DNA from 3 places in the Kitasatospora sp. NPDC049285 genome. Region 1 is predicted to be linked to each of the others. Evidence: riboswitches for the same ligand, from Rfam matches in the RefSeq annotation. Region 1 holds a riboswitch; each other region holds the start of a gene.
What was found. Region 1 has a riboswitch for cyclic di-AMP ahead of AB0K51_RS02685 (NlpC/P60 family protein). Riboswitches for the same ligand answer to the same signal wherever they lie in the genome.
Positions count from the first base shown of each region.

Region 2: another riboswitch for cyclic di-AMP. It lies ahead of AB0K51_RS17235 (glycoside hydrolase family 16 protein); the one in region 1 lies ahead of AB0K51_RS02685 (NlpC/P60 family protein).
Region 3: another riboswitch for cyclic di-AMP. It lies ahead of AB0K51_RS08310 (transglycosylase family protein); the one in region 1 lies ahead of AB0K51_RS02685 (NlpC/P60 family protein).

Region 1 is NZ_JBFAQR010000002.1:196,434-202,258, reverse strand. Features, by position in the region: gene AB0K51_RS02695 (hypothetical protein) at 1-135, opposite strand, end outside; gene AB0K51_RS02690 (NlpC/P60 family protein) at 171-1,232, opposite strand; gene AB0K51_RS02685 (NlpC/P60 family protein) at 1,441-2,514, opposite strand; cyclic di-AMP (ydaO/yuaA leader) riboswitch at 2,529-2,677, opposite strand; gene AB0K51_RS02680 (NlpC/P60 family protein) at 3,044-4,081, opposite strand; gene AB0K51_RS02675 (NYN domain-containing protein) at 4,279-5,583, opposite strand.
Region 2 is NZ_JBFAQR010000023.1:63,700-69,524, forward strand. Features, by position in the region: gene AB0K51_RS17225 (alpha/beta hydrolase) at 1-746, opposite strand, end outside; gene AB0K51_RS17230 (lipase) at 758-2,038, opposite strand; cyclic di-AMP (ydaO/yuaA leader) riboswitch at 2,349-2,481, shown strand; gene AB0K51_RS17235 (glycoside hydrolase family 16 protein) at 2,487-3,746, shown strand; gene AB0K51_RS17240 (hypothetical protein) at 3,754-4,200, opposite strand; gene AB0K51_RS17245 (IclR family transcriptional regulator) at 4,261-5,031, opposite strand; gene aceB (malate synthase A) at 5,159-5,825, shown strand, end outside.
Region 3 is NZ_JBFAQR010000008.1:79,798-85,622, reverse strand. Features, by position in the region: gene AB0K51_RS08325 (MazG family protein) at 1-928, shown strand, start outside; gene AB0K51_RS08320 (SDR family NAD(P)-dependent oxidoreductase) at 946-1,374, opposite strand; gene AB0K51_RS08315 (cytochrome P450) at 1,530-2,789, shown strand; cyclic di-AMP (ydaO/yuaA leader) riboswitch at 3,021-3,223, shown strand; gene AB0K51_RS08310 (transglycosylase family protein) at 3,227-3,922, shown strand; gene eno (phosphopyruvate hydratase) at 4,133-5,413, shown strand; gene AB0K51_RS08300 (septum formation initiator family protein) at 5,510-5,825, shown strand, end outside.

The sequences.
Region 1 (5,825 bases):
CGCGGCGGGCGCTGCCAGCGGCGCCCGGCGGGGCGGGGCGACCGCCCGGGGCAGCGAGAGCTGGACCGCCCCGGCGGCGGCCAGCAGCAGGGCGGCGCGACGGGACAGCGGAGCACCGACCTGCCGCCCGGACACCCGGGGCAGGTCGGTGACCAGGGGCTCGTCCGGGCTCAGACCCGCACCACCGAGCTGACCGGCATCGCGTTGACGCTCTCGTAGCGGACCCGGGCCCCGGGGTACGGGGCGTGCACGACGACACCGCCGCCGGCGTACATGCCGACGTGGTGCATGTCCTTGTAGAAGATCACCAGGTCTCCGGGCCGGGCTTCGGCGAGGCTCACCCGCCGGCCGGCCGAGGCCTGCTCCTGCGAGGTGCGCGGCAGGGTCACTCCGGCCTGCCGCCACGACCAGTACATCAGACCGGAGCAGTCGAACGTGCGCGGGCCGGTCGATCCGTACACGTAGGGGGAGCCGATCTTGGCGATCGCGGCGGCCAGCGCGACCGCGGCGCGGTCCGAGGAGGGCGGCTGGTCGCCGAGGTCGACCCGGTCGGCGCCGCGGGTGGCGCGCTGCTCGGCCTCCCGGGCGTCGTCGGTGATCAGCCGGGCGCGCTCGGTGGCGCCGAGGCCGTTCAGCAGGTGCTGGGCCCGGCCGAGCCGCGCCTTGACGTCCTCCTTGGCGGCGGCCAGCGACTGCCGGACGTTCTCCAGCTCGGCGAGCTTGGCGGTCGCCTCCTGGCGGCGCTGGTCGAGCCGGCGCTGCCGGTCGGCGACCTCCCGCAGGGTGTCGTTCTGCCGGGAGGTGGCCTGGTCGAGCGAGCGGGCGCCGTCCAGGTAGCCGGCCGGGTCGCGGTCGAGCATCAGCCGCAGGGTGGGGTCGACGCCCTGCGCGCGGTACTGGGCGGCGGCGACCGCGGCCAGGTTGCCGGTCAGCCGGTTGAGCTCGTCCTGCCCGGCGGCCACCTGGTCCTGCAGCGAGGCCGCCTCGGCCTGCAGCTTCCGCTGCTGCTCCTGGGCGGCGTTGAACTTCTCGGAGGCCTGCTCGGCCTCGTCGTACAGCTGGTCGACCTGCGCCTTGACCTCCTTGCGGCCCAGCGGCTCGGCCGGGCTGAGCGGCGCCGCGCCGGCGGCGGCGACCGTGACGCCGAGCGCGCCCGCGGCGGCGGCGGTGAGCGCCAGGGCGCGGGCCAACCGCTGGACGCCCGGCAGTGGGGGGCGACGGTGCACCGACATGCGCGAGGACTCCGTTCCTGCGGCCGCCTCCGCCGCCGCCCGGCGGGGCGGCCGTCCGCTCGGGGGCTCGGGGGCAGAGGTTAGCGAGTCGGATCGATCCAGTCCAAACCCTGACACCTTCGAATATTTGACCGCGAATCGGACATCGGGACGACGAAGGCCCGACACCCCAGGTCGGGGGTGTCGGGCCGTTCGCGCTGACCCTGGGTCAGACCCGCACGATGGTGTTGATCGGCATCGCGGTGGCCGACTCGTAGCGGACCTGCGCACCGGTGTGCGGGGCGTGCAGGACCTGCCCGTTGCCCACGTACATGCCGACGTGGTGCATGTCGCCGTAGTAGATGATCAGGTCGCCCGGCTGGGCCTTGGAGATGTCCGACCCGATCCGGGTGCCGGCGCCGGCCTGGGCCTGCGAGGTGCGCGGGATCGAGACGCCGGCCTGCGCGTAGGCCCACTGCATCAGGCCGGAGCAGTCGAAGGTGGTCGGACCGGCCGCGCCGTAGGAGTACCAGCTGCCGAGCTTGGACGTGGCGGCGGCGAGCGCGGCCCCGGCGTAGCCGGAGGTGGCCTTCACGGCGCCGAGGTCCGGGCGGGACTCGTCGCGGGAGGCGCGCTGGGCGGTGTCGGCCTGGGCGCGGGAGTCCGCGGCGGCCTTCGCCTCGGCGGCGGCCAGCTCGTCGCGCTCCTTCTGGGTGAGCGAGTTGAGCAGGTCGGTGGCCTTGGCCAGCTTCGCCTGGATGTCCTCCTTGTCGGCCTTCAGGGCCTTGGCGGTGACGTCCAGTTCGGTGAGCTTGCGCTGGGCCTCGTCGCGCTGCTGGTCGAGCGCGGCCTGCTCGGTCTTGAAGGACTTCAGCAGCCCGGCCTGGGTGGAGCCGACCTGGTCCAGCGCGCCGGCCTGCCCGAGGAAGGCGTCCGGGCTGCTGGAGAGCATCAGCTGCATGGTCTGCGAGACGCCGCCGGTGCGGTACTGCTCGGCGGCGATGCCGGCCAGGCTGTCCTGAACGGTGGTCACCCGGTCCTGCTGGCGCGCCACCTGGTCCTGCAGCTGGCCGACCTGCTTCTGCAGGTCCTGCTGCTTGACCACCGCGGCGTTGTACGCCTCGGTCTTCACCTCGGCCTGCTCGTTGAGCTGGTCGACCTGCTGCTTGACCTGGTCCTTGGTCGGCGCCGGGCCGGCGTGCGCACCGCCCTGGGTGGAGAGCGCCACGGCGGTGGCGGCGGCGGCAGTGAGAATCGAGACCCGGGCACGGCCTGCGGGCTTGGGACGACGATGGGACGCCACGAAGGCGGACTCCTTCTTCCTCACACACCGCCTACCGGGTGAGCTGACGGGTTCGGGCCGGAAGAAGCCCTACGGTGCCTCACCGGCCGCTGCTACGGCCGACCTGACACCGATTCACCCCGGGGGAACGTGGTTCCCCGGCTCCGTTCGACAGCACCCCCGCAGGGGCATCCCCGTCGGCAGGCCTCGTGGTGACGGCCCGCCCGCTGTGTCACGGACTCGGCGGCGACCTCCGCCGTCGCCCCCCATGGGCGATCGACATTGCGGTGGTCGAGGCATGACCCTAGTAACCGATCCGTGATCCGTTCAAATCCTTGTCAGAAGAAAATCTGATTCTGCGTCGAATTCGATTACGAATCTGACCGACCGTGATCAGCCTGTAACGTAGAGCTTATTGATTTTCACCATATGGTCGAGAAATGACACGCCCGGACGTGTCGCGGATCACAGGGAGATCTCGACCCGTCCGGGCGTGTCACGGTGCGTCAGTTGTCGCCCTCTGTGGGCTTATGTCCGGTTCGTCGGATCGTCAGATCCGGCGGATGGTGTTGATCGGCAGGGTGTCGACCGCCATGGTCTTCACCACGTCGCCGGTGTGCGGCGCGTGCAGCACCAGGCCGTTGCCGATGTACATGCCGACGTGGTGCTGGTCGCCGTAGTAGATGACCAGGTCGCCGGGCTGGGCGTTGTGCCAGTCACGGCCGACGTTGACGCCCGCGGTGGCCTGCGACTGCGAGGTGCGCGGGATCGAGACGCCGGCCTGCGCGTAGGCCCACTGCATCAGGCCGGAGCAGTCGAAGCTGCTCGGACCGGTCGCGCCCCAGACGTACGGCGCGCCCTGCTTGCCGAGCGCGGCCTTCACCGCGACCGCGGCGTAGCCGCTGGCCGGCGGGAGGCTGGAGATGTCGACCCGGGAGGCGCTGCGGGAGGCGGAGCCGCCGGTGCCCTCCAGGATCGAGGCGCGGTCCGCGGCGCTGAGCTTGCTGAGCAGCTTCTGCGCCTGCTGGAGCTTGTCCTGGACGTCCGCCTTGGCGTCGTTCAACGCCTTGGTCTGGCTGTCCAGTTCGGCCAGCACCTGGGCGGCTTCCTGCTTCTGCTGGTCCAGCCGGCGCTGCTGGTCCTTCAGCGACTTCAGGGTCTCCGCCTGGGTGCTGGCGGCCTGGTCGAAGGAGGACGCCTGCGCGAGGTAGGTGTCCGGGTTGGCGGAGAGCATCAGCTGCATCGACGGGTCCACCCCGCCCTGGCGGTACTGGTCGCCCGCCACCGCGGCCAGCCCGGAGGCCAGTTCGGTCATCTGCTCCTGGCTGCGGGCCACCTGGTCCTGCAGCTGGTCGGCCTGCTTGCGCAGCTGGTCGGAGCGCTCCTTGGCACCGTTGAACTTCTCGGCCGCCTGCTCCTGCTCCTCGAGCAGCTTGTCGACCTGCGCCTTGACCTCGTCCTTGCTCGGCGACGCGGGCGCGGCGTGCGCGCTCACCTGGGCCGACAGGGCGACCGCGGTCGCGGCGGCAGCGGTGAGCACGGAGACCCGTGCGCGGCTCGGCTGCTTGGGACGGCGGTGGGAGGCCAAGGGAGGTGCTCCTTCTTCCTGCTGGACTCACCCCTAGGAGTGATAGTCCGGAATATAGGTTTGACGCCAGACCCTAGTGAAGTCCAAGCCTTCGCGTCCACTCCCAGGTGCCCGCGAACCGGCCTCCCCGGACGCTTTCACCACACCGACACACTCCGGCAACCTCGCGGGGCCGCCTGATCGGCCGTCAGCCGAGGTCAGGTCCGGGACAACCGGTTGAGCAGCAGCGTCGAGGAGACCGGGCGGGCGCCCGCCTTCCGCACCCCGTCCGCGACCTCCTTGTCGGCCGAGACCACCACCACCGGACGGCCCTGCGGCTCGGCCCGGACCAGTCGGCGGATCAGCTCGTCCGCGGTCTCCCCGGTGCGGCTGAACCGCACCCGCACGCCGCGCGGCGGCGCCATGATCACCGGGACGTCCAGGTCCTGGCCGTCGAAGACGCAGGTGACCTCGGCCTGGGTGCGCTGCGCGAGCATCGCCAGCCCGCCCAGCAGCCGCAGCCGCTGCTGCTCCAGCGGCAGTTGCGGGTAGCCGGTCTTGGTCACGTTGTAGCCGTCCACCACCAGGTGGACCTGCGGGATCGCCAGCAGCTGGTCCAGCAGCGCCGGATCGTCCTCGGCCAGGCCGCGCCGGGCCACGTCGTTCGGCGAGGCCGAGCCCGGCTCCACCGCCTCCACCAGGTCCGCCGGGCGCAGCGCGGTGACCGGCAGGGCCAGTTCGCGCTGCAGGCCCTGCGCGGACTGCAGCACGGTGTCCAGCAGCAGGCGCAGCCGCATGTCCTCGACGCTGCGGCCCTCGCGGGCGGTGCGGCGACCGGTCTCCACCGCCGTCTCCAGCTCGGAGACCCGGTGGCGCAGCCGGCGCGCCTCGCTCTCGGCGGCGCTGCGCTCGGCCGCGGCGGCGGCCTTCGCCGCCTCCAACTCCCCTGCCAGGCGGCGGCTCTCGGCCTGGGCCCGGCGGGTGTCGGCCTCCAGCGAGCGGACCTTCTTGCGCAGCGAGTCGGCCTCCCGCCGCACCCCCTCGGCCTCGGTGCGGACCCGCTCCAGCTCGCCGCGGGCCGTCGACCTGGCCTCCGCCAGCTCCTCCTGCAGCCGTTCGGCCAGCCTGGCCGCCTCGGCCGCCGCGCCCTCCGCGTCGGCCCGCTCGGCCTCCTCGCCGGCCTCGTGCACCAGCCGGGTCCAGCCGGTCGGGCGCAGCAGGTAGGCCGCCGCGGCGACGTCCATCGGGTCGGCCGCGGCCGGCACGGTGCCCGCCTCCAGCGCGCGCACCAGGTCCGGCTGGCCCAGCCGCAGGCGCTCGGCTATCCGGATCCGGAAGGCCGGCTCCGACTCCAGCGCGGCGGCCAGCGCGGTCGCCGCGTACTTGGCCCGCCGGGCCGGCGTGAACTTGGCGTACGGGCGCAGCGAGGCGGGCAGTTCGGCGGCGGGGATGCCGCCCAGCGCGTCGGAGGCGATCCCGACCACCCGTCGGCGCACGCCCTCGGGCAGCGCCCGGCCGGTCACCTCGGCGGCGTCCTCGCCGGGCTGCTCCGCGAGGGCCTCGGCGGCATCCTCGCCGGGCTGCTCCGCGAGGGCCTCGGCCGCACCGTCCGGCTCCTCGACCGGTCCGGGCTCAGGAATGGACGCGATCCCGTCCGTGCCCGTGGGCGCGTTCGCTGCCTCCACCACTGTCCTCGGCTCCGATCCTGGTCCGGGCGGCCCGGCCCGGCCGTCTGCCGCGCCGCCGTGAACCACCGCTTCCTGTA
Region 2 (5,825 bases), on a different contig from region 1:
GGCTTCGGCTCGACCAGCTCCAGGTCGTCGATCCGGAAGTGGGTCGGCGCCATCGAGTTGAGCACGCCTCGCCCGCCGGGCGCGAAGCCCGGCCAGGCGTCGCTCGGACGGATGTCGCCCGGGTAGTGGTCGTCGCCGACCCGGGTGGTCAGCATCGCGGCCACGTAGCGGTCCGGCTCGGCCAACGGCTCGCTGACGTAGGCGGAGTCCAGCACCGAGCGCGGTGCGAAGGGCGACTCGGCGCCCGACTCGCCCGCGCGCAGCAGCCGGACGAACTCGGTGGCCGCGCCGCCCGCGCCGGAGCCCGCGCCGTCGGGCGAGTTGAGCCGCCCGTCCACCCCGTGCGTGCCGCCGAAGCCGTACGGGGAGACCGGGTTGACCAGGGTGACCGAGCGGACCAGCGCCGGGTGGTCGCGCAGCAGTTGCAGCACCACGCCGCCGCCCATGCTCCAGCCGACCAGGTGCACCGGGCCGAGCTCCAGCGCCCGGACGAAGGACAGCAGGTCCTCGCTGTGGTCGCGCAGGCCCTGGGTGGCGTCCACCGGCAGCGGTTCGGTGCCGCCGAAGCCGCGCAGGTCCGGTGCCAGCGGGCGGTAGCGGGCGGGGAGTTCGGCCATGGTGGGGTGCCAGAAGGCGCTGGAGGAGACGTTGCCGTGCACCAGCACCACCGGTTCCCCGGTGCGGCCCTCGATCTCGGCGTGGCTGACGGTCAGCCGGTCGGTCGTGATCAGTCGTTCGGTGATCATGTGACGGGTCCTCAGTTCAGCCAGCTGCGGACCTGTGCGCTCGCCGCGCTGTCCCAGCCGAGTTCCAGGTGGTTGGCGAGGGTGATCAGCGCGGTGCCCCCGACGGTGCCGAAGCCGGTGGTGTCGAGCGCGCTGGAGACGAAGACCACGCCGTCGCTCGGGCCGCGGTTCTCGTTGAAGATGCCGACGATGCTGGGCGTGCCGCCGGCCAGCAGGTAGGACGTCACCGTGGCGGGCACCCCGGCCTGGCGCAGCGGCGTGACCAGCGAGCCCGCGTTGATCGCGGCCTGGATGCCGCCGCCGTCGGTGTAGAAGCCCTGCCCGCCGTAGTAGGTCGTGTACCAGTCCTGCTGGGTCTGGTCGACGCCGAAGACCGAGTCCCAGCGGGCCAGCATCTGCCGCTGCCCGGGGTAGTCGTCGTAGCCGCCGCTCGGGGTGAAGGAGAACTCCGGGTGCGCGGTGTAGGTGCCGTAGCAGGTCATGTGCAGGTGCGGGGAGGGGGCGTTGACCGCGCCGCCGCACTGCGGCCAGATCGAGAAGTCGTGCGCCCACCCGTGCGCGAAGGGGTAGTCGTAGCCGCCGTTCGGCCCGCCGAGGGTGATCAGCTTGCGCACGTCGCCCGCGTACGGGCGGCCCCAGGACGGCTTGACCGAGGACACGTAGGCCCGGGTGGACATCTCGCCCTTGCTCCAGCCCACCAGGTCCACCTGGGGGACGCCGAGCTTGGCGCGGATCAGCGCGACGGCGTCCCCGACCTCCTGAGCCTGCATCAGGTTGTCGCCCTGCTTGTGCGCGAAGCCGATCGCGAAGACCCGGTACCCCTGCCCGGCCAGGTACTGCATCAGGCCGGTGCTCGGGCAGGAGGCGGCGCCGCAGCCGTAGCCGCCGGACTCGCCGGGGTTGGCCCAGGCCCGGTCCGGGTTGTCGTTGGCGCCGTGCACCAGCAGCACGGGGACCTGGTGCGCGCCGGTGTTCCAGCCCGGCGCCGAGTAGAGCAGGAAGCGACCGGAGTAGGGCTGCTTGACGCCGCCGAAGAAGGTGAGGCGCTGCCCGTCCTGGTCGCCGCGGCCGTCCGGCGGGTACTGCTCCTGGTGGAAGCCGGAGGTGGTGTCGAGGTACCGCTCGACGTGGTCCCAGCCGTTGGCGACGCTGCCGTAGTTCGCCTCCAGGGTCAGGTTGGACGGCACCGCCGCCGAAGCCGTCCCCGTCGGGACGACCGCACCCGCCAGCGCGAGCACGCCCGCGAGCAGGAAGCCCAAGCCGCCGCGCCTCCCGCGTCCGTTTCTCCACATACCGCGTTCACTCCTTCACGCTGAGTCCCGTACGCGCACGCTACGGAGGCGGGAGTGCCGTCGGAATGGGTGCGGCGCATACCCCGGGCCGCCCGGTGTGGCTGTCGGCCCCATGGCCGAGGGGCGGTCCGCGGGTGATCACCCGGCGCGGCGGGTGTGAACCATGTCTCAGCGGACCGGTATTGGAGATATAAGGACAATCTGCCTAGCCTGCTCGGGACGCCCACCGGGCTCACCCGCCGCCGGGACGCCGAGTCCTGCCCGCCCGTCGGCGACACCCAGAGCACAGCACGGGCAGGAGCGGGGGAACCACGGCAGTACGCCGTGCCCTCCGCCCTGCCCAGGGGCGCGCGGGCCCGGCTCGGGGTGAAGCCGCCACGCGCGGCCGGGCTGCCTCAGCGCCCGAACCCGACAGCTCACCTCGCAGGCGTCGCGGAGGACCACCCCCATGCGACCTGTCGCCACCCCCGCCCGCCTCGGCGTCCTCGCCGGGTCGGTCGCGCTGCTCGGCGTGCCCCTGGCCACCGGCAGCGCCAACGCCGCCACCACCGTCGTCCAGGACCGGCTCACCCCGACCGCGATGACCGCCGGCGCCGCCACCACCGCCTCGCTCACCCTGCACTCGGACTCCTGCTTCACCGCGAAGACCGTCGGCGTCGGCGTGCGTGACGCGGCCGGGCGCAACCTGGACTTCCCCGGCAACGCGGGCAACGTCCGGATCTGCCCGAGCGGCGTCACCTTCACCAGCGCGGCCCGCACCCTGCCGGCCGGCAGCTACACCCAGTTCGGCTTCTGGCAGGACACCGCGGGCAGCTGGCACAACCTGCCCGCGCGCACCCTGACGGTCGCGGCCGCCGGCACGACGCCGACCCCGGCGCCGAAGCCCACCCCGACCCCCACGCCGACCCCAACCCCGAAGCCGACGCCCACCCCGACCCCGACCCCGACCCCGAAGCCGACGCCCACGCCGACTCCCACCCCCACGCCGACCCCGACGCCCGCGCCGTCGACCGGTGCGCCGGTGCCCGGGAAGTCGCTGGCCTGGTCCGAGGAGTTCGACGGCCCGATCGGCTACGGCTCCAAGTGGACCGGCGACCGCAGCAGCTCGTACAAGTACGGCAACCACAACCCGGACGACAACAAGCTGGACTGGCTGAGCCCGAACGCGGTCACCGTCTCCGGCGGCGTCGCCACCTTCACCGCCACCCCCTCCAGCCACACCCTGGAGAACGGCAAGCGGGCCTGGGACACCGGACTGCTCACCACCGAGTACTCGCAGCAGGGCTTCCAGGTGAAGACCGGCGACTACGCCGAGACCCGGGTCAAGCTGCCGGCCGGGTCGGGTGCCTGGCCGGCGCTGTGGACCTGGAAGAACGGCAACGGCGAGATCGACTCGTTCGAGTACCACCCGGACAACCCGAACCTGCTGGAGCTCACCAACCACGTGAAGTCCGGCTCGAAGTACTACACCGACGCGGCCTCGGTCGGCGCCGACAAGTGGGTGACCATCGGGACGTACTACGGCGCCAACTCGGTCGACTGGTACGTGAACGGGCAGAAGGTCTTCTCCGACGGCACGGGCGTCGGGTCGAACTGGTCGGCGTACCTGATCCTCAACCTGTCGCTGAGCGCCGGGGCCTACCACCCCGCCGCGAGCGGCAGCGCGCCGATCAGCTTCAGCTCGGACTACGTGCGCGTGTACCGCTGACGCCCCGTCACGACACGGAGAGCGTGAACGCCGTCCGGTCGTCCGCCGGATCGCGGTGGTCCGCGCTCAGCACCTGAACGTGCCCCTCGGCGCTGCTGCCGGGGGGCACGTTCGCGTCCGCGCGGACCGGGACCAGCGCGGTCGCCGTCCGGTAGCGCGGCAGACCGGCCGGGAAGGTGCAGCTCACCAGGCGGCCGGCCGGTGCCGCCGTGCACCCGGACGGGAAGAACGGCCCCTCGGCGGTGAAGCCCGCCGGCAGGTCGACCAGCACCGTGAACGGCGAGGCGGTGGTGTCCGGCCCGCCGTTGGCAACGAAGGCGTGCACCGCGGTGGTCCCGCCCGGCGCCACGGGATCCGGGTCCAGCCGGACCACCCGCAGGTCGGAGGCGGACGGCGCGACGGCGGGGGCGAACGCCAGCAGGGGCGCGGCGAGGAGGGGGACCAGACGGTGCACGTGCGCTCCTGTGACGAGTGTGCGGAGGTACACTCAGCGTAAGGCGGCCCTGACGGTCCGTCAGAGCACCTCGCCGAGGCGGGCGGCGATCGTCTGCATCAGCGGGACCAGGCCGGCCGCCCCGGACTGGGACTCCAGCGCCTGGATGCGGCCCTCCGGGCCGGAGACGGAGAGCGCGGTGGGCGTGGGTGCGCCGGGCACGGCGACGGCGATGCAGCGCACGCCGATCTCCTGCTCCTGGTCGTCGACCACGTACCCGCGCTCGCGGGAGACGGCGAGCTGCTCGAGCAGCGCGGAAGGGTCGGTGACGGTGTACGAGGTGTGGGACTGCAGCGGGCCGGGGCCGAGCAGGGCGCGGGCCTCGTCCTCGGGCAGCTGCGCCAGCAGCGCCTTGCCGACGCCGGTGCAGTGGGGCTGGACGCGGCGGCCGACTTCGGTGAACATCCGCATGGAGCGCCGGGATTGGACCTGACCGACGTACACCACCTCGCCGCCCTCCAGCACCGCCAGGTTGGCGGTCTCGCCGGTGGCCTCCATCAGCTCCGCCAGGTAGGGGCGCGCCCAGCTGCCGAGCAGGCGGCCGGCCGTCTCGCCGAGGCGGATCAGCCGGGGACCGAGGGTGTAGCGGCGGGCGGTGTCCTGGCGGACGTAGCCCTGGGTGACCAGGGTGCGCACCAGGCGGTGGATGGTCGGCATCGGAAGGCCGGAGGTGGTGGAGAGTTCGCTGAGGGTGGCGATGCCGCCGGAGTCGGCGAGCGCCTCCAGGAGCAGGAAGGCGCGCTCGACGGACTGCACCGAGCCGGCGGCGCGTTCGGTGGAGGTGCTGGCCACGGACGTTCCCTTTGCTGTGGAGGAAGGAGTAGAGTCCACGCGATTCATCAACAAACCGTTGAAATTCTGTATCGCGGAAACTAGTCTCCACTGTACAGAACGGAACAGCCCAAGGAGTATCCTGCCCATGGCCGCAGATCAGGGTTCGTCCCCCCTCGCGCCGGTCGTCACCGTCGCCGGTCCCCGGGTGGCCCGCTCGGAGGAGGTGCTGACTCCCGAGGCGGTGGCCTTCGTGGTGGGTCTGCACCGGGCGTTCGAGGGTCGCCGCCGGGAACTGCTGGCCCTGCGCAGGGAGCGCCGCGCCGAGATCGCCCGCACCGGCACGCTCGACTTCCGCCCCGAGACCGCCGCGATCCGCTCCGCCGACTGGCAGGTCGCCCCCGCGCCGCGCGCGCTGAACGATCGCCGGGTGGAGATCACCGGGCCGACCGACCGCAAGATGGTGATCAACGCGCTCAACTCCGGCGCCAGGGTCTGGCTCGCCGACTTCGAGGACGCCACCGCGCCGACCTGGGAGAACGTGGTCTCCGGTCAGATCAACCTGATCGACGCCTTCGAGGGCCGGATCGACTTCACCAGCCCGCAGGGCAAGGCCTATACCCTCAAGCCCGCCGCCGAACTCGCCACCGTCGTGGTCCGCCCGCGCGGCTGGCACCTGGACGAGCGGCACCTGCTGGTCGACGGGCAGCCGGTGGCCGGCGCCTTCCTCGACTTCGGCCTGTACTTCTTCCACAACGCCGCCCGCCTGCTCGCCAAGGGCGAGCAGGACCCCAACTCCGGCCCGTACTTCTACC
Region 3 (5,825 bases), on a different contig from region 1:
GCCCGCCTGGCAGGCCCTGCACTCGAACCCCAGGGTGCTGCTCGGCGCCGCGGACCACCCGCAGCTGCCCGCGCTGCGGCAGGCCGGGATCACGCCCGAGCTGATCGAGCGCCCGAGCGCCCCCGCGCTGGCCCGGCAGCTGCTCGCCGCGGCCCCCGCGGTCTGGCTGGAGAGCCCGGACGGCGACCCCGGGCTGACCGACGCGCTGGCCCGGATCGCCGTCGAGGAGGCCGGCGCGCACCCGGAGATCGAGGTGCTCCCCGGCTCGTACGACCTGCCCGGCGCCCGGCTGCTCGACCTGGCCGCGGTGATGGACCGGCTGCGCTCGCCCGGCGGCTGCCCCTGGGACGCCGAGCAGACCCACGCCAGCCTGGTGAAGTACCTGGTGGAGGAGGCGTTCGAGCTGGTCGAGGCGATCGAGGAGGGTGACCGGGAGACCCTGCGCGAGGAGCTCGGCGACGTGCTGCTGCAGGTGTTCTTCCACTCGCGGATCGCCGAGGAGGACCCGGCCGACCCGTTCTCGATCGACGACGTGGCCGGGGACATCGTCGAGAAGCTGATGTACCGCCACCCGCACGTGTTCGGCGACGTCCAGGCCGAGGGCGCGGAGCAGGTGGAGGCCAACTGGGAGCAGCTGAAGGCCGCGGAGAAGCAGCGCGAGTCGGTGCTCGACGGGGTGCCGGGCGGACTGCCGGCGCTCGCCTACGCGGCGAAGCTGGTCTCCCGGGTGCGGCGGGCGAACTTCACCGCGGTGCCCGACCGGCCGTACCGGCTGCCCGCCGAGCTCACCGAGGAGTCGGCGGGGGAGCTGCTGCTGGCGGTGGCCCAGCAGGCCTACGACCGCGGCGTGGACGTGGACGCGGCACTGCGCGCGGCGGCCCGCGGCTACCGCCGGGAGGTGCGCGCCGCGGAGGGGCTGGAGGGCTGAGCCGGGCTGACGGCGGGTCAGCTCGCCAGGCGGGCCGGGTGGTCGGCGTCGGCGGGCTGCCGCTGCGCGGGGACGACCTCGCCGATCGCCTCGCCGACCAGGGCCAGCACCTCGGCCAGCAGGTCGAGGTGGCCGGGCAGTTCGGCGAGCTGGACGATCCGCTCGCCGTCCGGGCCGGCCACCGCGAACAGGTCGATCGGGCCGAGGTGCTTGGCGGCGGTGTCGACCAGGGCGGCGATGTCGCTGGGGCGGTGGACGTCGCCGGACACGCCGACCACGGGGCAGCCGGGGCGGTCGAGTTCGGCGGCGAGGTCCTCGGCGACCCCGGGGTGCAGGTCGGCGATGAGCAGACCGGCGGCCCCGGCGGCGGCGAACCGGCGGGCCAGGTCGGCCCCCGAGCCTCCGTCGAGCACCGCGATGACCACCACTGCCCCGGCTACCCGCATCGTCTGCTCCCCCTTCAGGGCGGACTCGGGCGGCCCGCACGACCGCCCGCGCTATGACTGTCGGAGGATGGTAGGCACGCCCATCCCCTCTGCAACAGGGATTACCCGCCAGGTGACCAGACTCACGCGGCGGAGCCTTTGGATACGGTCAAGACATGTCCCACACGCCCCACCCCACGCAGCCGGAACTCTTCACCTGGGAGTTCGCGGCCGACCCGTACCCGGCGTACGCCTGGCTGCGCCAGCACGCGCCGGTGCACCGCACCACGCTGCCGAGCGGGGTGGAGGCGTGGCTGGTCACCCGGTACGCGGACGCCCGGCAGGCGCTGGCGGACGCCCGGCTGTCGAAGAACCCGGCGCACCACAGCGGGCAGGCGCACCGCACCGGCCGGGTGGGCATCCCGGGCGAGCGGCAGGCCGACCTGATGACCCATCTGCTGAACATCGACCCGCCGGACCACACCCGGCTGCGCCGGCTGGTGTCCAAGGCGTTCACCCCGCGCCGGGTGGCCGAGTTCGAACCGCGCGTGCAGCAGCTCACCGACCGGCTGATCGACTCCTTCGCCGCCCGCGGCGAGGCCGACCTGATCCACGAACTCGCCTTCCCGCTGCCGATCTACGCGATCTGCGAGCTCCTCGGCGTGCCCGAGGAGGACCAGGACGACCTGTGCGACTGGGCCGGCATGATGCTGCGACACACGAAGCCGGGCCAGACCGGCGCCCGGCGCGGGGGAGTGGGCCGCGCGGTGAAGCGGATCCAGAGCTACCTGGCCGAGTTGATCCACCGCAAGCGGGCCGACCTCGGCGACGACCTGATCTCCGGTCTGATCCGGGCCAGTGACCACGGTGAGCACCTCACCGAGAACGAGGCCGCGGCGATGGCCTTCATCTTGCTTTTTGCGGGATTCGAGACCACCATCAATCTAGTCGGCAACGGCGTGTACGCACTGCTCCGCAATCCCGACCAACTCCAGCGCCTGCAAGCTTCGTTGGACCGCGGAGAGACCGGCCTGCTGGAGACCGGGATCGAGGAGCTGCTGCGATACGACGGCCCGGTCGAGCTGGCCACCTGGCGGTTCGCCACCGCTCCGCTGCGGATCGGCGGGGTGGAGATCCCGGTCGGCGACCCGGTGTTGGTGGTGCTGGCCGCGGCCGACCGCGACCCGGCCCGGTTCTCGGACGAGAACACCCTCGACTTGGCCCGGGCGGACAATCCGCACCTCGGTTTCGGACACGGTATCCACTACTGCATCGGCGCCCCGCTGGCCCGACTTGAGGGCCAGCGCGCGATCGGCAGCCTACTGACCAGGCTGCCGGACCTGCGGCTGGCCGCGGACCCGTCCGAACTGCGTTGGCGCGGCGGCCTGATCATGCGCGGTCTGCGCGACCTCCCGGTCTCCTTCACACCCCGCTGACGCCGTTTCGAACCGTCCGAACCCCCGTTCGCAGTGGCTGACGGCGCGTCGGACGGGGGCGCGCGCCGCACTCCCCACACGGACGAAACCGGACATATATGGATGCTCTGTGTACGAGCCGTAGAGGTTCGTGATTTCGGCGTGATGCCGGTGATATGAGCTTGTGATTGCCCGTCAGCTCTGCCTACTCTCCGATCTGCTCGCAGCAGCGGGCCCCGAACGCGGTACGCCGAGTCCTGTCCGCCGCGTCCTCGGGCCACCGAGTCATCGACCCGGACAGGAGCGGGGGAACCACGTATGACCGCCGCCGTCCCAGCGGCTAGGGGTGAAGCCGCCCGGAGGTGGACGCACACGCGTCCGTGACCACCGGGTGGCCGGGCCAGCCTCCCGGTCCGAACCCGACAGCTCACCTCGCAGGCGTGCGGAGAGGACATCCCATGGCAGTTACCGGTACCGGCCGTCACCGACGCAGTACCAAGGCCGAGAAGGTCATCGCCGCCGCCGGCGTGGTCTCGGTCGGCCTGGCCCTGCCCCTGCTCGCCGCCGCCGGAGCGGCAGCCGCCCCGAGCTCCGTCTGGGACCGCGTGGCCCAGTGCGAGAGCGGCGGCAACTGGAGCATCAACACCGGAAACGGTTACTACGGCGGCCTGCAGTTCAGCTCCTCCACCTGGCGCGCCTACGGCGGCGGCCAGTACGCGGGCCGCGCCGACCAGGCCAGCCGCGCCCAGCAGATCGCGGTCGCCGAGCGGGTCCTGGCCTCCCAGGGCCCCGGCGCCTGGCCGGTCTGCTCGGTGCGGGCCGGCCTCAGCCGCGGCGGCGAGGTGGCCGACACCTCGGACGACACCGTCTCCCGCTCGCAGGAGCGCCCGGCCGCGCCGGCCGTCAAGCCGTCCCCCAAGCCCTCGAAGCCCGCCGCCAAGCCGGCCCAGTCCGAGCCCGCCGCCCAGCCGCCGGCCGCGGAGACCCCCGCGCCCGCCGCCGGCGGCTACACCGTGATCGAGGGCGACACCCTCTCCGGCATCGCCGCGGCCCGCAGCCTCCCCGGCGGCTGGGAGCAGCTCTACCAGGCCAACCGCCGGGTGATCGGCGACAACCCGGACCTCATCCTCCCCGGCCAGGTGCTCGCGCTGTGACGCGCGGCGCCTGACGGTCCGTCCGCCCCGGGCGTGCGCAGGGCAGTTCGCGCCGTCCGGGGCCCCGGGCCTGCGGGCAATCAGGTGAACTACCAGTGAGTAGCGGTGCCACACCGTGAGACGAGGCCCGGCCGGACGTGGCCGCGGGGCGGTGTAGGGCTAGGCTCAGGTCGTAACGACCACACATCCGCTTCCGCTAGGAGATGCCTCGTGCCGTCCATTGATGTCGTCGTAGCCCGTGAGATCCTCGACTCCCGCGGCAACCCCACGGTCGAGGTCGAGGTCGGTCTCGACGACGGCAGCACCGGTCGTGCCGCTGTCCCGTCGGGCGCCTCCACCGGCGCGTTCGAGGCGCTGGAGCTCCGCGACGGCGACAAGAACCGCTACTTCGGCAAGGGCGTCGAGAAGGCCGTCCTCGCCGTGATCGAGCAGATCGGCCCCGAGCTGGTCGGCTACGACGCCACCGAGCAGCGGCTGATCGACCAGGCGATGCTCGACCTGGACGCCACCCCGGACAAGTCCTCGCTCGGCGCCAACGCGATCCTCGGCGTCTCCCTCGCCGTCGCGCACGCCGCCTCCGAGGCCAGCGACCTGCCGCTGTTCCGCTACCTGGGCGGCCCGAACGCCCACGTGCTGCCGGTCCCGATGATGAACATCCTCAACGGCGGCTCGCACGCGGACTCCAACGTCGACATCCAGGAGTTCATGATCGCCCCGATCGGCGCGGAGACCTTCTCCGAGGCCGTCCGCTGGGGCGTCGAGGTCTACCACACCCTCAAGGGCGTGCTGAAGGAGCGCGGGCTCTCCACCGGCCTGGGCGACGAGGGCGGCTTCGCCCCGAACCTGGACTCCAACCGCGAGGCCCTCGACCTCATCACCGAGGCCATCAAGAAGGCCGGCTACACCCCGGGCAAGGACGTCGCGCTCGCCCTGGACGTCGCCGCCTCCGAGTTCTTCAAGGACGGCGCCTACCAGTTCGAGGGCAAGGCGCTCTCCTCGGCCGACCTGATCGCGTACTACGCCGAGCTGGTCGCCGACTACCCGCTGGTCTCCATCGAGGACCCGCTGGACGAGTCGGACTGGGACGGCTGGAAGGCCATCACCGACGCGATCGGCGACAAGGTCCAGCTGGTCGGTGACGACCTGTTCGTCACCAACCCGGAGCGCCTGCGTAAGGGCATCGAGACCGGCACCGCCAACGCGCTGCTGGTGAAGGTCAACCAGATCGGCTCGCTCACCGAGACCCTGGACGCCGTCGAGCTGGCCCAGCGCAACGGCTACCGCTGCATGATGTCGCACCGCTCCGGCGAGACCGAGGACGTCACCATCGCCGACCTCGCCGTCGCCACCAACTGCGGCCAGATCAAGACCGGCGCCCCGGCCCGCTCCGAGCGCGTCGCCAAGTACAACCAGCTGCTGCGCATCGAGGAGATCCTCGACGACGCCGCGGAGTACGCGGGTCGTTCCTCCTTCCCGCGCTTCAAGGGCTGATCCGGCTCCCCGCCGAGCCTGTTGTGACCGGATGCCCCGGCTCCCACCGCGTAGGGTGGGGGCCGGGGCACCGGCATGCGCAGGAGGGGTGAGCAGATGGCCAAGTGGAGGATCCCGGGACTGGCGGCGCGACCGCGCTTCACCAGCCGGGCCACCGTCCTGGTCCTGGTGCTGTGCTCGCTCGTGGCGATACTCGCCTATCCCACCCGGCAGTTCATCGCCCAGCGCGAGGAGATCGCCGCCCAGCGGGCCAAGGCCGAACACGCCCGCCAGCAGGTCGAGGAGCTCCGCCGCGACCGGGCTCGCTGGCAGGACCCCGAGTACGTCAAGGCGCAGGCCCGGGAGCGGCTGCACTACGCGCTGCCCGGCGAGACCCCGTTCGTCTCGGTCGACCCGCAGCCCTCGCCCGGTG